DNA from 4 places in the Pontibacter sp. LHS2 genome. Region 2 is predicted to be linked to each of the others. Evidence: riboswitches for the same ligand, from Rfam matches in the RefSeq annotation. Region 2 holds a riboswitch; each other region holds the start of a gene.
The links. A riboswitch is a leader RNA that binds a small molecule or an ion and turns the genes downstream of it on or off. The one in region 2 is predicted to bind S-adenosylmethionine.
Positions count from the first base shown of each region.

Region 1 (5,610 bases), on a different contig from region 2:
ATCTGGATGGGTTTATTATCGATTACCATACCTATAACCCGGACCGGAACCGCCCGCTGGACCTCTATCCCTTACTGGTCTACCTCCGAAGTGATATGCTGGCGCAGTATACCAGACTTGGTAAAGTAAAGGCACGCAAAGCCTTCCATTACAGGCTCCCCAACAGCTCGGTCTCACAACCTGACTGGACCCTGGCGCAGGAATGGAACAATTGGGTGCGGATTGAGGAGCTGGCAACGGACAGGTCTACCCTTGCTCATATGAGCAAAGAGTACCGCTACCTGAAGACCCACACCTTACTGGGTTTTGAAACCAAATGGACAAATAGAATAAAGGAATGGCTATCCTAAGATCTGAAAATAAAATACACCGAGGCAGACCGACCATCGGCATCACAGGGCCTGACAAAGGTGGTGGAGCCGCCTGGTTTTTCACGGCACTTTCGGTATTGCTGGCCGGCGGCAGACCGGTACGCATTACGCCCTCCAGGCCCCGCACCGCGGACGGTTTGCAGGGATTGATCATAGGAGGAGGCGCTGATGTGGACCCCTCCATTTATGAGCAGGAACATGTGATGGATGAGTACTTACGCCGCACCCTGCAACATCCCCGAAAGAACATTTTCCAGCGGGTAGGTCGCTTTGTGAGTTGGGTTTACTACCCGGCCGTGTTCCTGCTCCGCAAATTGCTTAGTCGCAAACTGAGCTTCGGGCTGGACCGTGCCCGCGACCACCTCGAGCTGCAGCTGCTGGACCAGGCTGTACAAAAGAACCTGCCCGTGATGGGGATCTGCCGGGGGGCTCAACTGATGAACGTGTATTTCCGGGGTACCCTTTACCAGGACATCAACACGTTTTACCTTGAAGAGCCCAATCCGGCCAGTGTGTTTCCGGTGAAAAAAGTGCATATAAAAGCAGGCAGCAAATTGGCTGATGTGTTAGGAACCCAGCGGCTCAGAGTGAATGCACTGCACAATCAGGCGGTAAAAGAAGCAGGAGAATCCGTGAATATTGTCGCCCGTGAGCCCAACAAGGTTGTACAAGGTATAGAGCATCAGGAGCAGGAGTTCATGATCGGTGTACAATGGCATCCGGAGTACTTGCCGCAGAGTCGCTCACACCGTCGGCTATTCAAAGGACTGGTGCAGCAGGCAAGGCTCGTCAATCAGCAAATCGAGGAAAATGACCTGCAGACATCTCTGTCACAACCTGCGCTGGAGGCCGAAAAACAGTTAAAACAGCAAACTGACGAAACACAACAGTAAAACTAACTACCCCTCCAGAGTTTTCTGCAGGTATAGCGCCTCGTTTTTGAACCGTACCAACGCCAGTATCACAGCCTGCTCGTAGAGCTGTGTTCTGTCTACCGCATTGTCGGTGAGCAGCCCGATAGCACCGGATGCCTGCTTTGAATTGGATTTCCTGAACACCAGGTCATCCGCTTCCCCAAGTTCCATCCCCTTCTCTACCAGATCGGCTACAATGCCGGGCAGGTAAAAAGAAGCTGATCGCGCCTTGCCTATACCTTTAGCCGAGCGCACCACCACCCAGGCAAAAGCAGCCAGTTCGTCATCATGCGACTCCACACCGCCTTCTATACCTATCCAGTAATCAGCATCCGGATGTGCCGCGTGCGCCTTGTTTACCCTGTTCAGGGCGCCAGTCATGGTTTCCTCGTCTGTCATGGGCTGGTCAGCTACGCCAGAGGGCACTGACACAGGTATGGCCTCGAAGTGCAGCGCAGGAAACATGTTGCGGAAGCCACCAAGGGCAGCAGCTACTTTTACCGGGTTGCGTGACGCGACCACTACAGTATGTTGGGGTTTGCTCATCAGGTATAGGACTTAGTCAATGCAAAGAAAGGGAAGCGACTGCAGAAGTAAAAGCCCATAGACTCGATCTGGCTCAGCCCGCTTCAAAACCAATGTACCTACACTTTTTTTACTTATAATTTGGAATTCTTAAAATCTGCCCCCAACTTTGTATCCGTAAAGTCAATATACCTACACCGTATTTGATTTATAAAGAAGAAGGGAGAGAACAGGCTCTGTGAACTTCTAGCAACCAGTGAACCACACCAGGTGCTAATTCCTGCCTAAAGCATTTAGGGGATATAAATTTTTAAACATGAACAATTCAGCGAACACCCTTACTGGTTCACTTATCAACCGAAGCATCCCAGCTTCATTCGGTTCATCATTTTCATTCGCTTCTTATACCTGTTGTTGCTGTTGTTGCTAACACAGCTGCGAAGGTCTCCACTATTTTAAGTTAGACTTTATCGTCTCCCTGCGCAGCTCACAGGGATAGCGCTGCCCTATGCACTCGCTGCATCTCGGGCCCTGCTTTGTCATACCCTTTCCTGCATTTTTAGGGTCTTACTCCCTGTGTCTCATCATTTTCCTCACCTTGCCTGAGCGGGGTGCCTGGTACCATTTTGTCAACAATTCACACTTAATATATATACTTATGTCAGCCTATTCATCAGATAAAACAATAGCTATTTTTCACGAACACCAGGAATGGTTCCGTCCCTTGTTCAACGAACTTGAGGCACGCGGCATACCTTACGAGCGCCAGGATGCAGCCGCGCATACCTATGATCTGGCCTCGCCGGAGCAAAACTACAGCCTGGTATTCAACCGCATGAGCCCATCAGCTTACCTGCGCAATAACCAACAGGGCATCTTCTATACCTTGAACCTGCTTGCTCACCTCGAGGCAAAAGGTGTAACAGTGATCAACGGTCACAAAGCTTTCCTCTACGAAACATCCAAAGCGCTGCAGCTCACGCTACTCGAAAAACTGGGCCTGCCCTACCCGAAATCGCGTGTGATCAACCATGCTTCGCAGGCGGTAAAAGCAGCGGAAGGACTGCGCTACCCAATCGTGGTAAAAGCCAATATCGGAGGCAGTGGTGCCGGCATCGTGCGCTATGATTCACCGGAAGAACTGGCGCTTGCTGTTACCACCGGCCAGGTGGAGCTGGGCATCGACCACACGGCGCTGGTGCAGGAGTTTATACCTGCCCGCGGTGGCCATATAAACCGCGTAGAGACCCTGGGCGGCAAGTACCTCTATGCCATCAAGGTATACACCACAGGTGAGAGCTTCAACCTCTGCCCTGCCGATATCTGCCAGACCACTTCCGGCAAAGAGCTGGTACGCAATGCCTGCGCCATCGACGCACCGAAGAACGGTATGCGTGTAGAAGCCTTCACCCCGGAGCAGGAAGTGATCGATGCTATCGAGCGGATCATGCAGGAGGCAGGTATAGATGTAGGTGGCATCGAGTATACCATCGACGACCGCGATGGACAGATCTACTACTATGACGTGAATGCGCTGTCAAACTTCGTGGCAGATGCCGTTAACGTGATCGGCTTCAACCCGCATGCCCGTCTGGTGGACTTCCTGGAGAAAAAGGCGCAACTGAAAAGAGAGGAGGTATAAGCATGGAATTCGGATATTGGTTACCGGTATTCGGCGGCTGGTTACGCAACGTCGACAACGAGAACATGGCCCCGAACTGGGACTATGTCAAAAAACTGGCGCAACGCAGCGAGGACTGGGGTTACAGCCTCTCCCTCATTGCAGAGCTATACCTGAACGACATCAAAGGTGAAGAAGCCCCCTCCCTGGAAGCCTGGTCTACCGCGGCGGCTTTAGCAGCTGTGACCGAGCAATTGGAGATCATGGTGGCCGTGCGCCCCACTTTCCATAACCCGGCCATACTGGCCAAGCAGGCGGCCAACATCGCCCAGATCAGCGGCGACCGCCTGTCGCTGAACGTAGTATCGTCGTGGTGGAAAGACGAGGCGACCAAGTACGGACTCCAGTTTGAGCAGCACGATGACCGCTACGCCCGCACCAAAGAGTGGCTCGATGTCGTGACTGGCGTGTGGGAGCAGGACCACTTCTCTTACCAGGGCAACTACTACCAGGTAGAAGACAATGTGCTACAGCCAAAACCAACCAAAAAGCCCTTTCTCTATGCCGGCGGTGAGTCGGAAGCGGCCAAAACGCTTATCAGTCAGCAGTGCGACGGCTATGTGATGCACGGCGACTCACCGGAACTGATCGGAAAGCGCATCGACGAGATGAAACGCCGCCGCGAAGCCAGGGGCCTCCCTCCTATGAAGTTCGGTGTGGCCGCTTACAGTATCGTGCGTGACTCGGAGCAGGAAGTGAAACGGGAACTTGACCGCATTACCCATGTGAAGGAGTCAGCAGCCGGCTTCAAGAACATGGAACAGTGGGTGTCGGGCACACAACTCGAGCGCCAGCTATCCCTGCAGGACTACTCGGTTTCAAACCGTGGTTTGCGTTCGGGTTTGCTGGGTACGCCGGCGCAGGTACAGGACCGCATCGCGGAGTTTGAGGCCGTAGGCGTGGATTTCTTCCTGTTGCAGTGCAGTCCGCAACTCGAGGAGATGGAGCGTTTCTCTGAAGCTATTATACAGCAAGTGGTCGCTTAAGCATAGCACCCTACCTAATACTAACAGCAACCTAAACTTACCTAACCTTTGGATCCCTGTCGCTTTCTGAGTGGCAGGGATTTTATAGTATATAGCATTTTAAACAGTGACCCTCGTCATTATTTTATTGAGATGCCCTTCCGAGATTTGCGTTATAAGAATAAGGTGCTCACTCTAAATTTTGAAAAAATGACAGCAGATTCACAAAAACAGTTTTCAGGCAAAGTAGCGCTCGTAACCGGAGGCTCATCTGGTATAGGAAAGTCAACTGCACTGCAATATGCCCGCGAAGGCGCCCAGGTGGTTGTATCTGACATACACGAGGAACCGGGCAGGCAGGTAGTGCAGGAAATAGAACAACTTGGCGGGCAGGCTGTTTTTGTGCTGGGCGACGTATCAAAACCCGAAGACTGCGAGCGCATGGTGCAGCAAGCCGTGGAGAAATTCGGCCGGCTGGATATCGCCTTCAACAACGCAGGTATAGGCGGTGAAGCCAACCCGATTGCCGAAATGAGCATCGAAGGGTGGAACAAAGTGATCAGCGTGAACCTGAGCAGTGTGTTCTATTGCATGCACTTTCAGATCCGGCAGATGCTGCAAAACGGCGGCGGGGCCATCGTGAACAACTCATCTATCCTTGGTCAAGTGGGCTTTGCTAATTCAGCTGCTTATGTGGCGGCCAAGCACGGCGTCGTGGGGTTGACCAAAAACGGAGGCATCGAGTATGCTGCACAAGGTATACGGGTCAACGCCATTGGTCCGGCCTTTATCAAAACTCCCTTGCTGACCGATGCCGGCATGACCGAAGACGTGCTGCAATACCTGACTACCAAGCACCCGATCGGCCGTTTGGGCGAGCCCGAGGAAGTTGCCGAGCTGGTTATCTGGCTGAGTTCTGATAAAGCTTCGTTCGTCACAGGATCGTACTACGCTGTAGACGGCGCCTACCTGACGCAGTAAACACCCGTATTACCTACAGAATACCACCTTCTTCCGTAATTCAGATACTCACCTTGTATTGGAATTAATGTTATCTGCGAGCGCCTTGCATCCGCAGGTATAAACGACAACATCAAACTGATATGAGTGTAACAGAAGAGAAAAGAGTAAGCACAAGTCCCCTGAAACCTGGC
Region 1 is NZ_JBZYWG010000001.1:1,572,816-1,578,425, forward strand. It holds gene AC5FX6_RS06885 (amidoligase family protein) at 1-350, shown strand, start outside; gene AC5FX6_RS06890 (gamma-glutamyl-gamma-aminobutyrate hydrolase family protein) at 338-1,264, shown strand; gene yjjX (inosine/xanthosine triphosphatase) at 1,271-1,831, opposite strand; SAM riboswitch class I at 2,016-2,119, shown strand; gene AC5FX6_RS06900 (ATP-grasp domain-containing protein) at 2,469-3,452, shown strand; gene AC5FX6_RS06905 (LLM class flavin-dependent oxidoreductase) at 3,455-4,477, shown strand; gene AC5FX6_RS06910 (SDR family NAD(P)-dependent oxidoreductase) at 4,667-5,437, shown strand; gene AC5FX6_RS06915 (cation-transporting P-type ATPase) at 5,560-5,610, shown strand, end outside.
Region 1: it holds a riboswitch for S-adenosylmethionine, as region 2 does, so the genes downstream of both, AC5FX6_RS06900 (ATP-grasp domain-containing protein) here and AC5FX6_RS10555 (Na+/H+ antiporter NhaC family protein) in region 2, are expected to answer to the same signal.

Region 2 (5,610 bases):
GTTGCTTGAAGACGAACCGCAGCTAGTCAAAATCGTGGCGGAAAGCCTGCAGAGCAGAGGTTTTCAGGTATACCACGCAACTAATGGCCTGCAGGGGCTCGACGCGGTACGCAGCGATACATTTGACATCTGTGTGGTAGATGTCATGCTGCCACTCATGGATGGCTTTACTTTTGTGCAGGAACTCCGCAAAACTGATAGTCAGACTCCCGTGCTTTTCCTCACCGCTAAATCCATGACAGAAGACGTCGTAAAAGGCTTTGAACTGGGAGGTAACGATTACCTGAGGAAGCCCTTCAGCCTGGAGGAATTAGTGCTGCGGCTGAAAGAACTACTTCGACGAAGCGGTGGTTCTGTGGAAAGCAATAATGTAGAATCGGTAGAGATTGGCTCCTATACCTTTGCACCGCTCAAGCAGGAGCTTTGGCACGATCAAGAGCTCGTCTGTCGGCTATCTCACCGCGAAAGTGAACTGCTCCGCTTACTTGCTCAGCACAAAAACCAGGTGTTGGACCGCAAGGCCAGTCTCATCAAACTCTGGGGCGATGACAACTTTTTCAACGGACGCTCCATGGATGTATTCATTTCAAAACTCCGCAAGCACCTCAAAAAAGATCCTTCGGTCGAAATTCTCAACATACGAGGTATAGGCTATAAATTGGTTTATTGAAAAAGAGCAGTCAGGTGAATCTAAGATCTCAGGATCACCTTCTAGACCAATCATCCACTCAGTTTCCTCCGCTGTCACACTGCCACCCTTTTAGCAGCGGGCTGTTTGCTGATGTAGCGGTCAACAAAAGGCGTGAAGATGGCCAGTAGACTAAAGAGTAGCAACAAGTGCAGGTACCAGGCATTCGCCCAAAGATCCACAAAAGAGGCCGCTCCATTCGTGAAACTGAGTAGAATCAGGATTTGGGCACCGTAAGGCAGAAGACCCTGCACAATGCAGGAAAAGATATCCAGCACAGCTGCCGACTTGCGCCTGTCTACCTGATAGTTTTGACTGATGTCTCTGGCAAGTGGCCCGGTCACCACAATAGACACGGTATTGTTGGCTATGGCGGCATTGGTTCCGCCTACCAGTGCTCCGATGCCCAACTGTGCCGAACGATAACCTCTTATAGTGCCGCCAACTTGCTGCAACAGGAACTGAATACCACCTGCTTCGCGTACCATTTCGGCCAGTCCACCAGTGAGCATGGAGAGCAGGAAGATCTCAAACATACCTGTAAACCCTTCATAAACATGCCTGCTGAATGTCAGCAGTTCCAGGCTGCCGTTTAGCAATCCTATCGCACCTGAGGCAAGCGTACCTATAGTTAGCACCACAAATACATTCACTCCCAGCACGGCCAGCACGATTACCAGCAGGTAGGGCGCTATTTGCCAGAATGTATAATCGCTCCAGGTATCGGGCATACCAACTGCATTTGCGGAAGGCTCTCCCGCCATCAAAAGCAGCAATAAGGTAAGGAGCGCGGCCGGGCCAGCGATAAGCAGGTTCACCCTGAACTTGTCTTTCATGCTGCACTCCTGTGTTTGGGTAGCGGCGATGGTGGTGTCTGAAATAAATGATAGGTTATCGCCAAACATTGCACCTCCCAGCAGCGCACCTAGTAGTAGCGGTAAAGAGGTTTGGCTCTGATCTGCCAAGCCTACAGCGATAGGTCCCAGCGCAACGAGAGCGCCCACTGAGGTACCGGTAGCCGTCGATAGAAAAGCCGCCATGACAAACACCCCCAGTGCCAGATACTCCACTGGCAGCAAATGCAAGCCAAGGCTAACTGTGGCATCTACTCCTCCAACGACCTTCGACACGGTGGCAAAAGCACCGGCTAGCAGGTAAATCAAGCACATGGTCATGATCCTGGAGTCGCCGCAACCGCGGATCAGCGCCGCTACTTTGGCATTAACAGAGCCTTTGAGGATCAGGAAAGCGGAAATAATGCCGATTACCACGGCAACTGGCGAAGGCAGTGCGTAAAAATCCTGCAGCCCGATGCCAGCTCCCAAAAAAGTAAGTATAAATATCAAAAAAGGGACTAAAGCGATGCCCCCGCTCTTTTGCATGCTACTCATAAAATCTAAACTGAAAAAAATAGGTTTGAAAGGGCTGCGAGTCGAAACCGGTGACGGCACCTTCCCTATCCCTTGCTGAGAAATATTTAAATGAAAGCGCTATGGCTCTTTTGATTGGCCCCCAAGGTCTGTTTAATACCGGCACAGCTTCTGCTGCCTGGCAAGATAACTATAGCAGAACCTAAAGTAGAGAGGGATTCCTGTATTGAGGCTGTAGTATAGGCCGTCAGACTAAAGGGGCTTTGATACCACTATATACAGGAAGGTATTAACAGCAACAACAGCAAAGGCGCTTGGCAAGCCTTGTAGCGGATGGCATGTTGATACGGGTAAAGTGTGAAGTGTAGGTGTGCATGTGTTTAATTTATAGGCCCCAAAAATGGGCAGGAGTTAGCACCTGTCCGGACTACACCGGAGGTTGCTAGAGGTTCACCGAGCCTGCTCTCTCCCCTCTTCTTTATAAATCTTAGATAAAGATGCCGCAAATGTACAACACCGATTGGTAGCAGACAAGCTGTCAGCCGTTAGGCTGAGTTCCGCTCCGCATTGATGATGCCGAAAGAACAGCGCACAACGAGCTTTTCATATACTTGCTTGGACCTCTGCTGCGGGTCCTGCTCTTCCAGACTGCGGATCTTAGCAAGAGCATACTGCTGTATCGTAATTAGCGGTAGTTCAATGCGCTGTCGTAGCTGAATCGAGAGCTCGTCCATAGGTTTGTCAGCCATCAGCGTGTCGGCTCCTGCCAGTAACAGCACATATTTTTTTGTCCGCTCATATTCCTCGTAAATCTGCTTCCAGAGTGCACCGTAAGTAGGATGGTCCTCTAAATAGGCCGTTACCGGGAAGAAGCACTTCTTCATCGCCATCTCACAGTTGTCAAGCAGGGTTTTAAAGAAGAGTGAGTGTTTGTAAAGCTGCTGTAACCTTGGCCAGTCCCCTTTTGCATGCAGTGCCTCGAGCGCTTTGCCCACACCATAATAGCCCGGCAGGTTCTGCTTGAGCTGACTCCAGGCACCCACATAAGGAACGGCACGCAGATCATCCAAATTCAGTTTACCGGCCTTACGCTTGGAAGGGCGGCTGCCAATATTGGCTTCGCCATAGTAGCGCAGTGGACTCACAAAGGTCAGGTATTCCAGAAAAACCGGGTTGTTTTTCAGCTCCGTGTAGGCGTCGAAACTCACCTCCGCCAGTTCCTGTAACAGCTGGTCATCGTCGGGCGTGAGTGTGGGCTTTTTGCGGTCGAACAGGCTGTTGCTGATACCGGCATGCAGGAGCTGCTCCAGGTTGAAACGGGCTGCATCCACAGAACCGAAATTGGAGCTCACCGTCTGGCCTTGTATCGTCAGCTGAATCTCCTTGTTGGCGATGTTGTTGCCCATCGAAGCGTAGAACTGCTGTGTCTTGCCGCCACCTCGTGCCGGTGGTCCTCCCCGTCCGTCAAAGAAAATGACTTCAATGCCATACTCCCGGCTTACCTCCGTTAGCGCCTCCTTGGCTTTGTAGATGCTCCAGTTGGCCATCAGATAACCGCCGTCTTTGGTGCCGTCCGAGAAACCGAGCATAATGGTCTGGGTGTCGCCCCGCCGCTGCAAGTGCTCCCGGTATACCTCATTTTCGTAAAGCTGCCGCATCACGGCCGCTGCCTGCCGCAAGTCAGTTATTGTTTCGAAGAGCGGCACAATATCGACGCTGTGTTCTTCCGGCTGCCAGTCAGCCAGGCGGAACAAGGTATAGACTTCCAGTACATTCAAGGCACTGGTGCAATGACTGATGATATAGCGGTGACATCCCTCTTCGCCGTTGTGTTCCTGTATCGTCCGGATGGCAGCTATTGTCTCCAGGGTGTCCTGTAGCAGTTCCTCATCTTCGAACAGGTCTTGGTTTTTCAGGCTTGCAGCTATACCTAGCAGGGCGCTTATTCGCTCTTCTTCCGACAATTGTGCGTAGTTTTTTGGCAGAAGGTCTGTGCGCTGTGCAAGCTCCTCAAACAGATGGGCGTGCACCGAAGAGTCCTGTCGGATATCGAGCGAGGCAAAGAACAGTCCGAAGAGCTCTACACTGGTGATCAGCGCTTCCACCTGCCCCAGAAACAAACTGTTGTGCTCTTCCAGCAATAGCCTGCTGATCTCTCGCAGCGGAGCAAGGATATCCTCCTGCTTCAAGTCTAGGGTATAGTCAGGCACAAAGAGATTATTATATAGCTTGGCTTCCAGTTCCCGGAGCAAATCTTCCACGCCCCTGAAGGTCAGGCGGCGTCTAAGTCGGCGCACATCGGCATAGTAAGCCCTAATGGCAGCTACCCGAAGTGCATCTGCTACCTGCAGGGTAGTCTCAGCCTTTACAAAAGGATTTCCGTCCCGGTCTCCTCCGGGCCAGAACCCCATCCGGATCAGCTTTGAACCCGGCAGAACGGCGCCGGGAAACTGGGCGTTCAGGTATGAAATGATGCCGCCGGCAGCACGGTAGAAAACATTCTCCAGAAACCAAATCAGGCTAACGGCCTCCTCATAGGGCGTAGGTTTCTCTTTCTTAAAGAAAGGTGTCTTGCCCAGTTGTCGCAGGTATGAGTGTGCCTGCGAGGTGTTGTCGGTTGCCAGTGCCTGCGATAGGTCGTTGATGATGCCCAGCACATTGCTTGGATAGAACTGAGTGGGGTGTGCCGTCAACACCATGCGTACCGCAAAGTCCTGCAGCTTAAGTGACAGTTGCTCATGGGCCTGTTCATGCAGTACCGCAATACTGAGTTGGTTCAAAGTACCCGCACCCTGCATGTCGTGCGTGTCACGGAAAGCGGCCTCTTCCAGCGCATCGAACAGCACCACCTGGCGCTCGGCGTACTGCACAAAACGAAACAGCAGGTCGTGCTGCTCCTGCTCTGAACGGTAATGGGTATACTGCTCAAAAAAACTCTGAATGATCTCCTGCGGACTCTGTTGCCGTTGGTAGCCGTCCTCACAGTGCAGCACCAACAATGAAAGCAGTACACCCGTTTTCTCCACCCGATGAAAAGGCAACGAAGAAAACAAGCTGTTATACATTTCATAGCGCGTACCAACCAGGGTTGAGAAGACTTCCAGGTTGGTATTGGCTCGCAGATTATGGTGTGTGTTCATAGGGACGGAGGATCTGTCGAAATTTTTCTGAATATAAGTAATTTTTAGAAGGCGGGTATAAAAGTTGCCGATTCAGATGTGGAGCATGTTCTTGCTTGAGCGATTGGGTGAAGGTGTTCTATTTTGTCGCGGCACTTGTAGCAAGGGTAATTTGAGATTTCCAACAGGTATAGCACACGCCTAAAACTCTTATACGGATACGCTACGAAAGTTTAGGTTCCGCTCAGAAGGCAGCGGGATCTGGCTGGTTGATTAGGATGATATGTAAAAATAAAAAGCCCATCAATCGATGATTGATGGGCTTTTTATTTGATATCGCTACCAGCAGAAAGTGAGGGTATCGAACCCCTACATAAATCACTGATAATCAATAATATAAAAAATATTATAAATTCGACTCCCCGAATTACGC
Region 2 is NZ_JBZYWG010000002.1:426,465-432,074, forward strand. It holds gene AC5FX6_RS10545 (sensor histidine kinase) at 1-9, shown strand, start outside; gene AC5FX6_RS10550 (response regulator transcription factor) at 1-670, shown strand, start outside; gene AC5FX6_RS10555 (Na+/H+ antiporter NhaC family protein) at 745-2,070, opposite strand; SAM riboswitch class I at 2,441-2,545, opposite strand; gene AC5FX6_RS10560 (phosphoenolpyruvate carboxylase) at 2,604-5,198, opposite strand.

Region 3 (5,610 bases), 420 kb from region 2:
ATAATTCACCCCACCAGTCGGTGAAGTCCGAGCTGCCGGTGAGGGCGTGGCATACCCACACCACATTGCTTTGGTCTTGATTGAGTCGTCCATAAGTTGTATAGGCCAGTTGGAAGCCAGGGAGCGATGCCCCCGACTCCAGCTGAAATTTTCTCTGGTAATGGAATACTAATTGTTCAGGCATTATGCTTCGTTCAATACAGGTTCATCGTGGTGCTGCCGTACCTTGGCAAAAGCCTGTTCCAGATCAGCTTTGATATCATCGAGGTGCTCTATACCTGCGGAGAGGCGCAGTAGCGTTGGCGTTACGCCCGCACTCTGCTGCTCCTTTTCCGTAAGCTGCTGGTGGGTAGTAGAGGCTGGGTGTATGATCAGAGTTTTCGCGTCGCCGACATTGGCTAAGTGACTTACCAGTTGCAGGCTGTTCACAAAGATTTCCGCCTGTTTTTTGTCGCCTTTCAGATTAAAGGAAAGTACGCCACCAAATCCTCGCTTCAGGTATTTCTTGGCCAGGTCGTGGTATTTGCTGGAAGAAAGTCCCGGGTAGTTCACACTTTCCACCTGCTCGTGCTGCTCCAGCCACTCGGCCAGCGCCTGCGCATTTTGCACGGTGCGGTCCACACGCAGCGAGAGTGTTTCCAATCCCTGCAGCAGCAGGAAGGAGTTGAACGGGCTAAGCGCCGGACCAAAGTCACGCAGACCTTCTACCCTTGCTCTGATGGAAAAGGCGATATTGCCGAAAGGTCCGTCCGTGCCGAACACCTCCCAGAAATTAAGGCCGTGATATCCCTCCGAAGGTTCAGAGAACTGTGTAAACTTACCATTACCCCAGTTGAAGTTACCGCCATCCACGATCACACCACCAATGCTGGTACCGTGTCCGCCGATCCACTTCGTAGCAGACTCCACTACCACATTGGCGCCATGCTCCAGCGGCCTGAACAGGTAGCCACCGGCCCCAAAAGTATTGTCTACCACCAGCGGGATGTCATGTTTTTTAGCTATGGCCGCTATACCATCGAAGTCAGGTATATTGAAGCGCGGGTTGCCGATGGATTCGGTATAGATGGCTTTGGTATTTTCGTCGATCAAACTTTCGTAGCTCTCCGGATCGTCACTCTCGGCAAAGCGTACCTCAATCCCCAGCCTTTTGAAGGCCACCTTAAATTGGTTGTAAGTACCACCGTACAGGAAACTGGTGGACACAAAATTATCGCCTGCCTGCAGGATGTTGTTGAGCGCAATGAACTGAGCCGCCTGTCCGGAGGCAACCGCTACGGCCGCCACGCCGCCTTCCAAAGCTGCGATGCGCTTTTCAAACACATCGGTGGTGGGGTTCATGATGCGGGTATAGATATTGCCGAACTCCCGAAGCGCAAACAGGTTGGCACCGTGCTCCGCGTCTTTGAAAACATATGAAGACGTCTGGTAAATCGGCACGGCGCGGGAACGGGTGGTTGGATCAATCTCTTGGCCGGCGTGTAACTGAAGTGTTTCGAAATGAAGTGAATTAGACATAGTCGTTTTGTTTAAAATTTTGAAAAGTATAGAATAGATTAGCTTGTTCTAAGACAAGAGGAAAGAGGAGGCTACAGACGTTTGCTCACAGGCTATACCTGTGGCTAGACGTTATTGCAGCAAAAAATTGATTAGTATGTTGGTCGCGCTAGCAACAGCAGCAACACATGCACATGGGGTTACACATGACAGCAGCATGTGCGAGGGCATGATGAGATTGTGGCAGTTGGCCTGCCGTGGTTGATCGTAAAAAAAGCGGTGTTGGTTTTGTTCCCTTTTCCATAACGTTATCAATTTATATGCTTCCGAACATCCGGAATCAGGAATTAGCACCTTGCCTGAGGCTGGTTGCTAGCGCTTCACAGAGCCTGTCTCTCCACGCTTCTTTATAAATCGATACCCACAAAGGGATATCAGACTTGATGTTGCAATATTAGGGCAGCATTTCAAATAATCCAAATTTTTATTTTATATTATTTCAGTTTCATCGAAAAATCAATTTCATAACCTTGCAAATCAAGGCATTGCATACCTTATAAGAGAGACCCATCATATCTACAGATTCGCTATCTTTGAATAAGCATAATCGCACATGTATAACATTATCAGATCATCCCTGTTGTGCAGGTATAGATGGCCTAAAGATTAAGATGAAGATACTCCTGACCGGCGCAAACGGCTACATTGGCAAACGACTTCTTCCTGTGCTCATAGAAGGGCAGCACGAAGTGGTATGCCTTGTCCGGGACCCCCGCCGTTTCGAGGTAGCAGACAGCCTGAAGGACAAAGTACAGGTGGTAAAAGGCGATCTGCTCCAGCCGGAAAGTTTACAGGCCTTACCCCATGACATAGACGCTGCCTACTATCTGGTACACTCCATGGGCTCTGGCTCGGCAGACTTTGAAGAGGCTGAAAGAGCATCGGCCATGAACTTCGTCAGCTACCTTAACAGCACCAGTGCCAAGCAACTGATTTACCTGAGCGGCATCGCTAACGACGAGCACCTTTCTAAACACCTTAGTTCCCGCCGACAGGTAGAGGATGTGCTCGCGCAGGGCAAAGCATCGCTAACCGTACTTCGGGCGGCGATCATCATTGGGTCAGGCAGTGCTTCTTTCGAGATCATCCGCGACCTGGTAGAGAAATTACCTGTAATGATCACACCTCGGTGGCTCAACTCACGCTGCCAACCCATCGCCATACGCGACGTGATGTTTTACCTGACTGCCGTGCTCGGCCGTGAAGACTGCTATGACAAACGATTCGAGATCGGCGGACCTGATGTGCTCACCTACAAGCAAATGTTGCTGCAGCTGGCCAAAGTCCGGAACTTGAAACGGCACATCTATACCTTGCCAGTACTCACGCCCAAGCTTTCCTCCTATTGGCTATACTTTGTCACGAGCACCAACTATGCATTAGCCCGCAGTCTGGTGGAGAGTCTGCGTAACGATGCCGTGGTGAAAGACAGCAGCATACAGCAGCTTATCCCCCATAAGTGCCTGAGCTATGAGAGTGCTCTGAATCTGGCTTTTACCAAGATGGAGCAAAACATGGTGGTGTCGAGTTGGAAGGATGCGCTGGTGAGTGGCACCATCCAACTCAATTTCATGGATTTTGTACAAATTCCAGAGCATGGCGTTCTCACCGATCGCCAGCGCATGCGCTTTGACAGAGCACCTGAAGAAGTGATGGACAACATCCTGCGCATTGGTGGTGAGCGCGGCTGGTATAAGACTGACTTTCTATGGGAGATACGCGGACTACTCGACAAAATGGTGGGCGGGGTTGGTCTCCAACGCGGTCGCAGACACCCAATTGATGTTAAAGCCGGCGATTCTATTGATTTCTGGCGTGTACTGGCAGTTGACCTCCAGGCGAGACGTATGCTGCTTTACGCCGAAATGAAGCTCCCTGGCGAGGCTTGGCTGCAGTTCAGAATATGCCAGGAGGCGGATGGAAACTACCTCGAGCAATTGGCTGCATTCCGGCCAGATGGTTTAGCAGGCAGACTGTACTGGTATGCCATGCTTCCGTTTCATTTTATTATTTTTAAAGGAATGGCACATAACATCATTCATTATCGGGAGCCGTTAACAGAGAAATCTTTGCCTCCTCCGCAACATTCTCGATAATGTACAAACAATAGATTTCATAATATAAAACTATCACTATACTTAAGAGTATAATACTATGTCTGAACTCAGATGCTTATCCCCTCTGCAAAGGCATTTTACATTTATACTTATACCTTATAACTCTCACCGACAAAAATATTTTAACTTTGCCTTTCTCTAACCTAACAGACCTAATGGAGGCCATAAAAGAAACTAATTTCTCCTTCGCCGGACAGACCGGTTTTTATAGAGGCAAGGTACGCGATGTTTATTATTTTGAGGATCGTTTAGCAGTAGTTGCCACCGACAGAATTTCTGCATTTGATGTTGTGCTTCCGAGAGCCATTCCTTATAAAGGCCAGGTATTGAACCAAATAGCAAGCATAAACCTTAAAACTACTGCTGACCTGGTGCCTAACTGGGTGCTGTCGACGCCCGACCCTAACGTGACCATCGGTTACCGTTGCGAGCCTTACAAGGTAGAGATGGTGATCAGAGGCTACCTGGCCGGGCATGCCTGGCGCGAGTACAAAGCAGGTAAACGCACCGTATGCGGCGTAGCGCTACCTGAGGGTTTGCGTGAAAACGACAGACTGCCGGAGCCGATCATCACCCCGACCACAAAGGCGGATGAAGGGCATGATGAGGACATCTCGCGTGAAGAAATTCTGGCGAAAGGCATTGTATCTGAGCAAGAATATATTAAATTAGAAGCTTATACCCGAGCGCTCTTTGCAAGAGGCACGGAACTAGCCGCACAGCGCGGACTGATACTGGTGGACACCAAGTACGAGTTTGGCAGCTACAACGGCGAGGTATACCTGATCGACGAGATCCATACACCAGACTCTTCGCGCTACTTTTACCTGGAGGGATATCAGGAGCGACAGCAGAACGGTGAACCGCAGAAGCAGCTGTCAAAAGAGTTTGTACGCCAGTGGTTGATCGAGAATGGGTTTCAGGGCAAAGAAGGACAAGCTATACCTGAAATGACCGATGAAGTGGTGAACAGCATTTCGGACCGTTACATCGAGCTTTATGAGGTTTTCACAGGGAAACCTTTTCACAAAGAAAGTTATGATAATGTGCTCTCACGCATTGAGAATCACATAGTGGAAAACATTTTTAACGACAAAAATTAGAATTATTAACGTGGATTTTGGTACATTCGCGTTTAAATCCTTTACTGGTAGATCTATGAAGTACACGATTGATAAGAAAGAAAACTACACGATTATCACGATAGACGAGAAGAAACTTGATACTTCAATCGCTCCGGATTTGAAATCTGAGTTCGTGAAATTGAATGCTGAAGGGATCACCAACCTGATTCTTGACCTCAATAACGTAAAATATACTGACTCTTCGGGACTGAGCTCTATCCTGATCGCTAACAGACTTTGCAACTCGTCTAACGGTTTGCTTATCCTGACCAGCCTGCAGGACCACGTGATGAAGTTGATCACAATCTCTAAACTGGAGTCTGTATTGAACATCCTTCCTACAGTGGAAGAGGCGATCGACCGCGTGTTCCTACACGAGATCGAGCAGGATCTGACTAACAAAGAAGACTAGTTATACCTATTTTGTGGATTTCGAACTCAGGATACTCGGTAGTTCGTCGGCCACACCTTCGGCAAACCGGCACCATACCGCCCAATTGCTGACCATCGACAATCAGCTTCATCTGATTGATTGCGGAGAAGGAACCCAAATGCAGCTGATGCTTTACAAGATAAAGCATCAGCGCATTTCTAATATCTACATCAGCCACCTGCACGGCGACCACTACTTTGGTCTGGCAGGTCTGCTTTCTACCATGCACCTGCAGGGCCGCCAACAGCCCCTGCACCTCTTTGGCCCTCCAGGCCTCTCCGAGATTCTCAGCCTTCAGCTCAAATACTCTGGCACCAACCTGTGCTACAAGCTTACGTTTCATGAGCTTGACACCACCAGCTACCGCAAAATTTACGAG
Region 3 is NZ_JBZYWG010000002.1:5,818-11,427, forward strand. It holds gene metX (homoserine O-acetyltransferase MetX) at 1-184, opposite strand, end outside; gene AC5FX6_RS08690 (O-acetylhomoserine aminocarboxypropyltransferase/cysteine synthase family protein) at 184-1,518, opposite strand; SAM riboswitch class I at 1,811-1,913, opposite strand; gene AC5FX6_RS08695 (SDR family oxidoreductase) at 2,169-3,653, shown strand; gene AC5FX6_RS08700 (phosphoribosylaminoimidazolesuccinocarboxamide synthase) at 3,830-4,777, shown strand; gene AC5FX6_RS08705 (STAS domain-containing protein) at 4,833-5,210, shown strand; gene AC5FX6_RS08710 (ribonuclease Z) at 5,224-5,610, shown strand, end outside.
Region 3: it holds a riboswitch for S-adenosylmethionine, as region 2 does, so the genes downstream of both, AC5FX6_RS08690 (O-acetylhomoserine aminocarboxypropyltransferase/cysteine synthase family protein) here and AC5FX6_RS10555 (Na+/H+ antiporter NhaC family protein) in region 2, are expected to answer to the same signal.

Region 4 (5,610 bases), on a different contig from region 2:
TGCAACCCAGTGATACCAACAGGCGGTCAGCTACGAACTCGATGTACTGGCTCATCAACTTAGCGTTCATGCCAATCAGGTCAACTGGCAGCGCGTCGGTTACGAACTCCTGCTCAAAGGTCACCGCATCACGGATGATCTCGTGCACACGGCTCTCAGGCAGCTTTTCATTCAGCATAGAGTAGAGCAGGCAGGCGAAATCGCAGTGCAGGCCTTCGTCACGCGAAATCAGCTCGTTAGAGAAGGTCAAGCCTGGCATCAGGCCACGCTTCTTGAGCCAGAAGATAGAGCAGAAAGAACCGGAGAAGAAGATACCCTCCACAGCCGCAAAAGCGATCAGACGCTCTGTGAAGTTTTCACTGTTGATCCACTTAAGCGCCCACTCGCCTTTCTTCTTCACGCAAGGCACTGTCTCCAGTGCGTTGAACAGATAGTCTTTTTCAGACTGCTTCTTTATATAAGTGTCGATCAGCAGGGAGTAAGTCTCGGCGTGAATGTTCTCCATCATGATCTGGAAGCCATAGAAGCAGCGAGCTTCCGGTAGCTGTACTTCCTGCATGAAGTTGATGGCCAGGTTCTCGTTTACGATGCCGTCCGAAGCAGCGAAGAAAGCCAGTACGTGACTGATGAAGTGGCGTTCGCCGTCGTTCAGGTTCTCCCAGTCTTTCTGGTCCTGCGACAAGTCGATTTCCTCGGCGGTCCAGAAGCTGGCCTCTGCCTTTTTATACATCTGCCACACCTCGTCGTGCTGTATCGGGAATAAAACAAAGCGATTTGGGTTCTCTTGTAGTATTGGCTCCATGCGCGTAAACTTTAATGTTATTTAAACTAACAGCGACACTTCGTTACTGTTTTATATAATGTCAGACTTAGAAGTCAAGGCACCGTTTGGCGGGTGACTTTAAGGTAACAGGTTTTCAAATATAGTGATAAGAACTTGAATTGGAGGGCTAAAGTTGTTCAATTTATTAACACTTTGCTAAGTGTTTGATTGTGTGATTTTTGTCATGGAATTAACAGGCTTATTAACATGATTGTGTTGACATATATAATTGTCTTTATATAGTAAACACAATATTAAATCATTGTTAAATGATGAAAAGTGCAAGCTTGTGACGCCTATTAAGCAAGTGTGGGCATTTTGCAGGGTCTAAAATCCAATAAACAGCAAGCTTGGCTCCAAATTCGGAGGAAGGTTTTGCCCGGCTTATGGAGTTGGTGTGGAAAACGTGAATTTCTCAATCGAGAGGCAACGTTCTGCGGATTAGTGTGTTATGTGCTATTTCAGGAGGTGCAAAATAATTGAATAGAGATTTCAACATCGTTATCCACATAGTTGTGCATAAGGTCTGAAAAAACAGAATGAATTAAGGAACAATGATTTGCATATTAATTTTTAGACTGCTAATTTTGCAGACTTAAAATTTTTTAAATCATACATTGAAGCTGATGTACGCAATTGTAGAAATCGCAGGTCAACAGACCAAAGTAGAGGCCGGAAGGTTCATCTACGCTAACAAGCTTTCCGGCAATGATGGTGACGCCGTTGAGTTCACCAATGTTCTTCTTACTGATGATAACGGCACGCTTACTGTAGGTGCTCCTTTCGTTAGCGGTGTTAAAGTGGTTGGTAAAATCCTTGGCAACGTGAAAGGCGACAAAGTAATCGTTTTCAAAAAGAAGAGAAGAAAAGGCTATCGTAAGAAGAATGGTCACCGCCAGCACTTCACGAAAGTTCTGATCGAGAGCATTGGTTAAGCAGTAAGAAGAAATTAAACGTTGAATTTTTCAGGTGTTTCATCGCCCTGAGTAAATAATTAAACAAAATGGCACACAAAAAAGGAGCTGGTAGTTCTAACAACGGTCGTGAGTCGCATTCTAAACGACTTGGCGTTAAGATTTACGGTGGCCAGGATATCATCGCTGGTAACATCATTGTAAGACAAAGAGGTACTGCACACCACCCGGGTCAGAACGTGGGTATGGGCAAAGACCACACACTGTTCGCTATGGTTGACGGTGTAGTTTCATTCAAAAAAGGCGTTAAGAACCGTTCATTCGTTTCTGTAATTCCTAAAGTAGAAGCAGAAGCTTAATTCTGACCGATACCAAAAGTCTTTGGGCTTTGAAGTAAAAAGGGACTCCCAGCAAGGTGGTCCCTTTTTATTTTGCCTAAATGTAAATACTTCTCCGAGGCAAGAACAATCGGGTTAGCGCCTCCGTATAAGAAGGTATAAAGAGTTATAGAGTGAAAACAATTAAACTCTTTTAGGAAAGGGACACTTTTGGTGTCCCTTTCTGTTTTTATACTTTTCTGGGCGCGACTTTAAACCTCCTTCTCTCCTGATATCCTCTTATCCTGATGCAACAAAAATTCGCCTTTTGCGGATAAGTGTGTATCTTTGCAGCATTCTTATCAAGAAAGACCGAGGGACAGGGCCCTATGACGTCTTAGCAACCTTGTACCAGCTTGGTGCTAATTCCCTTCTCAGCCATACCTTGGCCGGGAAAAGATAAGAGAGTATACCTACCTTGGGTGTCCTTCTTGATAAGCGCGTATGTAGACTTAACCAAGAGGGGGAACACCAAAATGACCAAATCACATCCGATCCATACCTTGCTGCAGGAGCGCGTGCTTGTGCTTGATGGCGCCATGGGCACCATGATCCAGCGCTACCAGCTCTCCGAAACCGATTTTCGTGGCGAGCGCTTCAAGGACCATCCGTCTGATCTCAAAGGTAACAACGACTTACTCTCTATCACACGGCCCGATATTATCAAGGCCATCCACACCGAGTACCTCGAAGCTGGCGCTGACATCATCGAGACCAATACCTTCAGCGGCACCAGCATCGCGATGGCTGATTATCACCTGGAGCATGTGGTGTATGAGATAAACTACGAATCAGCCAAAATAGCCCGTGAGGCGGCTGATGAAGTGGAAGCCAAAGGTCCGGCGCACAAGCGCTTCGTAGCAGGCGCTATTGGCCCGACCAACCGCACGGCTTCCCTCTCCCCGGATGTGAACAACCCCGGTTACCGCGCCATCACCTTCGACCAATTGGTGGAGGCTTATTACGAGCAGGTGCGCGGGCTGATGGACGGCGGTTCAGACCTCCTGCTGGTGGAGACGGTATTCGATACGCTCAACTGTAAGGCCGCCCTCTTTGCGATACAGCAATATGTGAATGACGGTGGCAAGGAGCTGCCGATCATGGTGTCGGGCACTATCACCGACGCCAGCGGCCGTACCTTATCCGGACAAACAGTGGAAGCCTTCTGGAACTCCATTTCGCATGCACCCATCCTGAGTGTGGGATTCAACTGTGCTTTGGGTGCCCGTCAGCTCAAGACGCATATTCAGGAGCTCTCCCGCATATCCAACTGTTACATCAGTGCTTACCCGAATGCCGGCTTGCCAAATGCCTTTGGCGGCTACGATGAAACAGCCCAGCAGATGGGTGCTATTGTAGAGGAATACCTGAAGGAAGGGTTGGTAAACGTGTTGGGTGGTTGTTGTGGCACGACGCCAGTACACACCAAAGTAATCGCAGACCTGGTGCGCAGGTATAAACCGCACGTTCCCACTCCCGTAGCTCCCCTCCCACGCTACAGCGGCCTCGAGCCCCTCACCATCACTTCCGATACCCTTTTCGTGAATGTTGGCGAACGCACCAACGTCACCGGCTCCAAGAAATTCTCCCGCCTGATCGTAGACGGTAAGTTTGAGGAAGCCCTATCGGTTGCCCGACAGCAGGTAGAGGGTGGCGCTCAGATCATCGACGTGAACATGGACGAGGGTATGCTCGACTCGGAGCAGGCCATGACCGACTTCCTCCACCTGATCGCCTCTGAACCCGACATCGCCAAACTGCCCATCATGATCGACTCTTCGAAATGGAGCGTGATAGAGGCAGGCCTCAAATGTGTTCAGGGTAAATCAATCGTAAACTCCATCTCACTGAAGGAAGGCGAAGAAGCCTTTAAGAAACTGGCCCGCAAAGTGCGCCAATACGGTGCCGCTGTGGTGGTGATGGCCTTTGATGAACGGGGCCAAGCCGATACTTTGCCGCGCCGCATCGAGATTTGTGAGCGCTCCTACCGCATCCTGGTAGACGAAGTGGGCTTCCCGCCACAGGACATCATCTTTGACCCGAACATCCTGGCCATCGCCACAGGTATAGAGGAGCACAACAACTACGCCGTCGACTACATTGAGGCGGTGAAATGGATCAAGGCCAATCTGCCGCATGCGCAGGTGAGCGGCGGCGTGAGCAACCTGTCCTTCTCCTTCCGAGGCAACGACTTGGTGCGTGAGGCCATGCACACCATCTTCCTCTACCACGCTGTGCAGGCGGGGATGGACATGGGCATCGTGAATGCAGGTATGCTGGGTATTTATGAAGAGGTGCTGCTCGAACTGCGCAACCTGATCGAAGACGTCATCTTCAACCATCACCCGGATTCAACAGAGCGATTGGTGAACTATGCTGAAACCATCAAAGGCAAAGGCAAGACTGCTACAGTTGCTGACAACTCCTGGCGCGAAGCTCCCGTGGAAGAACGCCTGAAGCACGCTTTGGTGAAAGGCATCGTCGACTTCATAGACGAAGACACCGAAGAAGCCCGGCAGAAAGCCACTAAGACACTCGACGTGATCGAAGGCCCCCTGATGGCAGGTATGCAGGTAGTGGGCGACTTGTTCGGCGCAGGTAAAATGTTCCTGCCGCAGGTAGTGAAGAGCGCCCGCGTGATGAAGAAGTCAGTAGCCTACCTGTTGCCCTTTATGGAGCAGGAAAAGCTGGCATCCGACACGTCCAAATCAACAGCTGGCACGATCCTGATGGCAACGGTGAAGGGGGACGTGCACGACATCGGGAAAAACATTGTAGGCGTGGTACTCGCATGTAACAATTACGAGGTGATAGACCTTGGTGTGATGGTGCAGTTGGATAAGATTCTTGCAGAAGCCGAAGCACAGCAAGTTGACATCATCGGTCTAAGCGGTCTGATTACACCATCACTGGACGAAATGGTTTACATCGCGCAGGAGATGGAACGCCGCGGCATGAAAATCCCTTTGCTGATTGGTGGCGCTACAACTTCGCGTGTGCACACGGCTGTGAAGATCGCGCCGCAGTACAGCGGACCGGTCGTGCACGTGCATGATGCGTCCCGCAGCGTGACGGTGGTGAGCAACCTGTTGGGTGGCAACCGCGACAGCTACATGGCTGAGATCAAGGCAGAGTACGGGAAACTGCGCGAAGATCACCTGAACCGCACCAAAGACCGCGCTTTTGCAAGTATACAAGAAGCCCGCGCCAATAAGTATCAGGTTGACTGGGAAGCCACTGAAGTAACGAAGCCGAGCTTCGTTGGCAACAAGGTATACACCAACTATCCCTTGGAAGAGATTATTCCTTATATCGACTGGACCCCTTTCTTCCATACCTGGGAGCTCAAGCGGCAGTACCCGAAAATCCTGAACGATCCGGAACTGGGAGCGGAAGCCACTAAGCTGTTTGCCGATGCGCAAGCCATGCTGCAGGAGATCGTAGACAAGCAATTGCTAGAAGCCCGCGCCGTGGTGGGCTTCTACCCGGCTAATGT
Region 4 is NZ_JBZYWG010000004.1:194,434-200,043, reverse strand. It holds gene AC5FX6_RS18740 (ribonucleoside-diphosphate reductase small subunit) at 1-802, opposite strand, end outside; gene rplU (50S ribosomal protein L21) at 1,450-1,758, shown strand; gene rpmA (50S ribosomal protein L27) at 1,827-2,096, shown strand; SAM riboswitch class I at 2,411-2,520, shown strand; gene metH (methionine synthase) at 2,591-5,610, shown strand, end outside.
Region 4: it holds a riboswitch for S-adenosylmethionine, as region 2 does, so the genes downstream of both, metH (methionine synthase) here and AC5FX6_RS10555 (Na+/H+ antiporter NhaC family protein) in region 2, are expected to answer to the same signal.